Linked DNA regions of Thiocystis violascens DSM 198. The protein of the gene in region 2 binds, or shares a complex with, the protein of the main gene of each other region. Links are inferred from orthologs where the notes say so. Each region holds a gene or a part of one and is shown on either strand. Other genes may lie near its edges.

Region 1 (3,187 bases), 200 kb from region 2 along the record:
GAGCAACGCGGAACACATCCTGATCGAGGCCATTCATCGCGCACCGCAAGACGACGTGCGATTCATCCTCTTCAATCCGGCCGCCTTCACCCATACCAGCGTCGCGCTTCGCGATGCCCTGCTTGCCGTCGCGATCCCTTTTATCGAGGTGCACCTGTCGAACGTGCACGCCCGCGAGCCATTCCGCGCCCACTCCTATTTCTCGGACATCGCGGTGGGCGTGATCAGCGGACTCGGGGCCGAGGGATACGCACTGGCGTTACGCGCCGCGCTCACGCGCCTGGCGCAGCAACCCACGAACGAGAAACCATGACCATGGATATCCGCAAGGTAAAGAAATTGATCGAGCTGCTGGAGCAATCCGACGTGGCCGAAATCGAGATCCACGAGGGCGAGGAATCGGTGCGCATCAGCCGTCATGGCACGGCACCGATGCCCTATTACATGCCCCAACCGATGCCAGGGCAGTTCAGCGCCCCGGTGGCGCCCGTGGCGCTGACCGTCGCGACCGACGACGACCCCTTGGCCGGACTCGATGGCGAGATCGTCCGCTCGCCCATGGTCGGCACCTTCTATCGGGCGCCCTCGCCCGGCGCCAAGTCCTTTGTGGAGGAGGGCCAGACGGTCCAGGCCGGCGAGACGCTGTGCATCATCGAGGCGATGAAAATCCTCAACCAGATCGAATGCGAGCAGGCCGGAACGGTGCGGCGCATCCTGGTCGACAACGGTCAGCCGGTCGAATACAACCAACCGCTATTCGTGATCGAATGACGATGAAACCCTGTCCAGCATGGCGCGCCTCCTGTTCCGAACGGCTCGGCCGCGACTGAACCGGCAGGCGTCGCCAATGGTCTGGACAGGGTTTGAATCACCCGTCAGCGCGCGGCCGGTCCGGCGCTTCCGTGGCCCAACCTGCCGCCCCCTACTGAAGACATCCCCATCATGGCAATGATCGAAAAGGTACTGATCGCGAATCGCGGCGAGATCGCGCTCCGCATCCTGCGCGCCTGCCGCGAACTCGGCATCAAGACGGTTGCTGTCCACTCCGAGGCCGACCGCGATCTGAAACACGTTCTGCTGGCCGACGAGTCCGTCTGCATCGGCCCGGCCGCCTCGCTCCAGAGTTATCTCAACGTGCCGGCGATCATCAGCGCGGCCGAGGTCACGGATACCGTCGCCATTCATCCCGGCTATGGCTTCCTGTCCGAGAACGCCGATTTCGCCGAGCGGGTCGAGCGTTCGGGTTTCATCTTCATCGGCCCGCGCCCCGAAACCATCCGTCTGATGGGCGATAAGGTCTCGGCCATCGCGGCCATGAAGACCGCCGGCGTGCCCTGCGTGCCGGGTTCCGACGGACCGATCGACGACAACAACAAAAAGCGCACCCTGGAGATCGCCCGCGAGATCGGCTATCCGATCATCATCAAGGCGTCCGGCGGCGGCGGCGGGCGCGGCATGCGGGTGGTGCACTCCGAGGCCACCCTGCTGAACGCCATTTCGCTGACCAAGGCGGAGGCCGCCGCGACCTTCAACAACGACATGGTCTACATCGAAAAATATCTGGAGAACCCGCGTCATGTCGAGTTCCAGATCCTCGCCGACCAGATGGGTAACGCCATCCATCTGGGCGAGCGCGACTGTTCCATGCAGCGTCGTCATCAAAAAGTCGTCGAGGAAGCCCCCGCGCCTGGCATCACCGAGGCGCAGCGGCGCGAGATCGGCGAACGTTGCGCCGCCGCCTGCCGCACCATCGGCTATCGCGGCGCCGGCACCTTCGAGTTCCTCTACGAGAACGGCCAGTTTTATTTCATCGAGATGAACACCCGGGTCCAGGTCGAGCACCCCGTCACCGAGATGGTCACCGGCGTGGATATCGTCAAGGAACAGATCCTGATCGCCGCCGGCGAGCCGCTGCGTTATGCCCAGAAGGACATCGTCATGCGCGGACACGCCATCGAGTGCCGGATCAACGCCGAGGACTCGGAGACCTTCATGCCGAGCCCCGGCAAGATTACCGAATTCCACGCGCCTGGCGGTCCTGGCGTGCGGCTGGAGACCCATCTCTACACCGGCTACACGGTCCCGCGGTATTACGACTCCATGATCGGCAAACTGATCACTCATGGCGAGGATCGCGAATCGGCCATCGCGCGCATGTGCAACGCCCTGCGCGAGACCGTCATCGACGGCATCAACACCAACATCAAGCTCCAGCGCGCCATCCTGCGCGACGGCGCCTTCCTCGCCGGCGGCGCCAACATCCACTACCTTGAGAAAAAGCTCGGGATGTAAGAGGGTGTAGACAAAATCAAACCGTTGTGGTCAACCGCCGCAGCAGGATGCGCGCCTCCGCCAGCCAAACCCAGGTTTCGGAGACCGCTGGCAGACGGTCATGATGCATGATCAATCGACGGGCACGCTCATTCCACGCATGGGTGCGCTCGACAACCCAGCGCTTCGGCAGCGGAACGAAGCCGTCGGCGTTGGCGATCACCACTCGGTCAGGCGCCCCGTCCACGTGCCAGGAGCCAACGCTTTTGTTGGCTGGATGGCGCACGACTTCCACGCGGATCGCGTGGGTCTGCTCGGTGGTTTGGGCAAATTGACCGGCGTAGGCGCTATCGACAAACAGCGTGTTGATCTGGGGGTACTTGGCGGCCGCGTCAGCGACGGCGCCCGAGGCGGCATCGCGGTCCTGAAGATTGGCCGCGACCACGCTCACCGCCAACACGAACCCCAAGGTATCGACCACCAGGCTGCGCTTGCGCCCCTTGACCTGCTTGCCCGCATCAAAGCCGCTCGGTCCACCCTGCGGCGAGCCGCGGGTCGATTGCGCATCCAGCACCGCCGCCGTCGGCGCGATCTCACGCCCCTCGCGTTCGCGCCATTGCCCCCGCAGTCGATCATGCATCTGCTCAAACTTCCCAGCCGCACTCCAACGGCGAAACGTCTTGTAGACATTCTGCCAAGGCGCGAAATCGTGCGGCAGCATCCGCCACGCGCACCCCGTGCGCACCACGTAGCAACACGCCTCCAGGATGCTCCGGCGCGACACGCGGGGCGGTTGACCCCGCCCGCCCGGCATCTCAAAGAGAGCGGCGACCAAGTCCCACTCCGCATCGGTCAGACAACTTGGGTAGCTTTGGTCGGGGTCGTGGCGACGATGCGCATCCGTATACCCATACCG
Region 2 (3,077 bases):
GATTATCCGGGCGTCGGTCCCGAACACGCCTGGCTGAAAGACAGCGGACGCGCCCAGTACGATGCGGTCACCGATGACGAGGCGCTGGCCGCCTTCCACCATCTGACCCGCACCGAGGGCATCATCCCCGCGCTGGAGTCCAGTCACGCGCTGGCCTACGCGCACAAACTCGCGCCGACCCTGCGCCAGGATCAGATCATCCTGGTCAATCTGTCCGGCCGCGGAGACAAGGACATGCACACGGTCGCACTGCACGACGGGTTGGTTCTATGAGTCGGATTGCGCAACGTTTCGAGCAACTGCGCGGGCGGGGACGCACCGCGCTCATCCCCTTCGTCACCGCCGGCGATCCCGCGCCCGAGGTCACCGTCCCACTGATGCACGCGATGGTCGCGGCGGGCGCGGATCTCGTCGAACTGGGCGTGCCGTTTTCCGACCCCATGGCCGATGGTCCGGTGATCCAGCGGGCGACCGAGCGGGCGCTTGCGAAGGGCGTCTCGCTGACGCATGTGCTCGGGATGGTCCGGGAATTCCGTGAGCGGGATACCGAAACTCCAGTCGTCCTCATGGGCTATCTGAACCCCATCGAGGTCATGGGCTACGACGCCTTCTCGCGCCAGGCCCAAGCGGCGGGCGTGGATGGCGCGCTGATTGTCGACCTGCCGCCGGAGGAGGGGCACGATCTGATCGAGACCATGAAATCGCATGGCCTGGATCTGGTCTATCTGCTCGCCCCGACCTCCACCGAATCGCGCATCGCGCGGATCGGCGGCGTCGCCTCCGGCTTCGTCTACTATGTCTCGGTCAAAGGCGTGACCGGTGCCGGTCATCTGGATACCGAGGCTGTCGCCGGACAGGTGCGTCTGATCAAATCCCTGATCCCGCTGCCCGTGGGGGTCGGATTCGGGATCAAGGATCCGGAGACCGCCGCCAGCGTGGCGCGGGGCGCGGATGCGGTGATCGTCGGCAGCGCCATCGTCAGCCGCATCGAGACGCTGGCCGAGACCCCGGAGCGCATTCCCGAGACCATCGCCGACTTTCTGGCCGGACTGCGCAACGCGATCGACGCCGTTGACGCCTCGCCCGAACCACGGACCGCGGAGTAAACCACATGACCGAACCGGAAGCCGGCGCCGCCCTGAAACAGGCGATGGACAAGAGCAAGAGTTGGTTCGAGAAACTGATCCCGAGCCGCATCCGCATCGAGGCCAGCACCAAGCGGGCGGTGCCGGAAGGCGTTTGGGCCAAGTGTCCAGGATGTCACGCGATCCTTTATCGCGCCGAATTGGAACGCAATCTGGAAGTCTGCCCCAAGTGCAACCACCACAACCGGATCGGCGCGCGCCGGCGTCTGGATGCCTTTCTCGATCCCGAGGGGCGCGAGGAAATCGGCGGCGATCTGGAATCGCTGGATCCGCTCAAGTTCAAGGATCTGAAGAAATACAAGGATCGTCTTGTCCAAGCGCAGAAGCAGTCTTCCGAAAAGGATGCAATGGTGGTCATGCGCGGCCGGCTCAAGGACACGCCCATCGTCGCGTCCGCCTTCGAGTTCAGTTTCATGGGCGGTTCCATGGGCTCGGTGGTGGGTGAGCGTTTCGTGCGTGGGGTCGATGCGGCGCTGGAGATGAACGCGCCCTATGTCTGTTTCTCCGCCAGCGGCGGCGCGCGGATGCAGGAGAGCCTTTTCTCGTTGATGCAGATGGCCAAGACCAGCGCGGCGCTCGGGCGGATGCGCGAGCACGCGCTGCCCTTCGTCTCGGTGATGACCGATCCCACCATGGGCGGCGTCTCCGCCAGTCTGGCGATGCTCGGCGATCTGAATCTCGCCGAGCCGGGCGCGCTGATCGGCTTCGCCGGCCCGCGCGTCATCGAACAGACCGTGCATGAAAAGCTGCCGGAGGGTTTTCAGCGCAGCGAGTTTCTGATGGAAAAGGGCGCCCTGGACATGATTCTGGACCGTCGCGACCTGCGCGAACGGATCGCCGATCTGCTGGCGATTCTGGCCCATCGTCCCCGCTATTGCCGCACGGTGGTTCCGGTCTGACATGACCCGCCGGTTCGAGACCCTTGACGACTGGCTTGACTGGCAGGCGAGTCTGCATCCAAAGACCATCGAACTGGGTCTGGCGCGAGTCGCGGCGGTTTGGAAGCGACTCGGTCCCACACCGCCGCCCTTTCCGGTCATCACGGTAGGGGGAACCAACGGCAAGGGTTCCTGCGTGGCGATGATCGAATCCATGGCCGAGGCGGCGGGTTATCGATGCGCCTGCTATACCTCGCCGCATTTGCTGCGCTATAACGAGCGTGTGCGAATCGCCGGCGAACCCGTTTCCGATGAGTCGCTGTGCGATGCCTTCGCGCGTGTTGACCGGGCGCGCGGCGACACGACGCTGACGTACTTCGAGTTCGGCACCCTGGCGGCGCTCGATCTCTTCGTGCGTTATGGTCCGGATCTGGCCGTGCTGGAAGTCGGGCTTGGCGGGCGTCTCGACGCGGTCAATCTGCTTGATGCCGATGTCTCGGTAGTCACCTCGATCGGGCGCGACCATACCGCCTGGCTGGGCGAGACGCTGGACGCGATCGCCGTCGAAAAGGCCGGGATCTTTCGCGCCGGTCGCCCGGCCGTCATGGGTCAGCGGGACGCCCCCGTGCGTCTGCGCGAGGAAGCGGTTCGACTGGCTGCCGCGCCCTTGCAACTCGGGCGCGAAATCGATCATGAAACCGCGGATAACGGATGGATCTGGAAGGGCGCTGGAGGCGAACGGCTGGCCTTGCCGTTACCGACCCTGCGCGGCGCCTTTCAACTGAATAATGCCGCGGCGGCCATCGCCGCGCTCGCCTGTCTGCGCGAACGTCTGCCGGTGCCCGTCAACGCGCTACGCGCCGGGTTGCAGCGTGCCCGGCTTGCCGGACGGTTTCAGGTGATTCCGGGGGCGCCGACCTGGATTCTCGACGTGGCCCACAATGGCGCGGCGGCGCAGGCCCTGGCCACGAACCTGCGGGCCTTCGCGTGTCCCGGCCAGTTGCGCGCCGTGCTGGCGGTTCTGTCCGACAAGGAACCGGAAGCCATCGCGAAA

The links.
Region 1: the proteins of accD (region 2) and accC are in contact, whole or in part, in a solved structure (PDB 8UXZ), measured with the Escherichia coli proteins. The link is inferred for Thiocystis violascens DSM 198 from one-to-one orthologs.

What each region holds. Positions count from the first base shown.
Region 1 is NC_018012.1:1,191,034-1,194,220, forward strand. Bases 255-3,120 are described here. They hold accC (acetyl-CoA carboxylase biotin carboxylase subunit), read left to right. Parts: upstream 255-948; coding sequence 949-2,292; downstream 2,293-3,120. Other genes in these bases: aroQ (type II 3-dehydroquinate dehydratase), read left to right, coding at 255-313; accB (acetyl-CoA carboxylase biotin carboxyl carrier protein), read left to right, coding at 316-771; THIVI_RS05365 (IS5 family transposase), read right to left, coding at 2,309-3,120. Also shown: more of aroQ, read left to right, coding at 1-254; more of THIVI_RS05365, read right to left, coding at 3,121-3,187. UniProt on the Escherichia coli protein: This protein is a component of the acetyl coenzyme A carboxylase complex; first, biotin carboxylase catalyzes the carboxylation of the carrier protein and then the transcarboxylase transfers the carboxyl group to form malonyl-CoA.
Region 2 is NC_018012.1:995,580-998,656, reverse strand. The notes cover bases 322-3,077. They hold accD (acetyl-CoA carboxylase, carboxyltransferase subunit beta), read left to right. Parts: upstream 322-1,111; coding sequence 1,112-2,044; downstream 2,045-3,077. Other genes in these bases: folC (bifunctional tetrahydrofolate synthase/dihydrofolate synthase), read left to right, coding at 2,046-3,077; trpA (tryptophan synthase subunit alpha), read left to right, coding at 322-1,106. Outside these bases: trpB (tryptophan synthase subunit beta), read left to right, coding at 1-273; more of trpA, read left to right, coding at 270-321.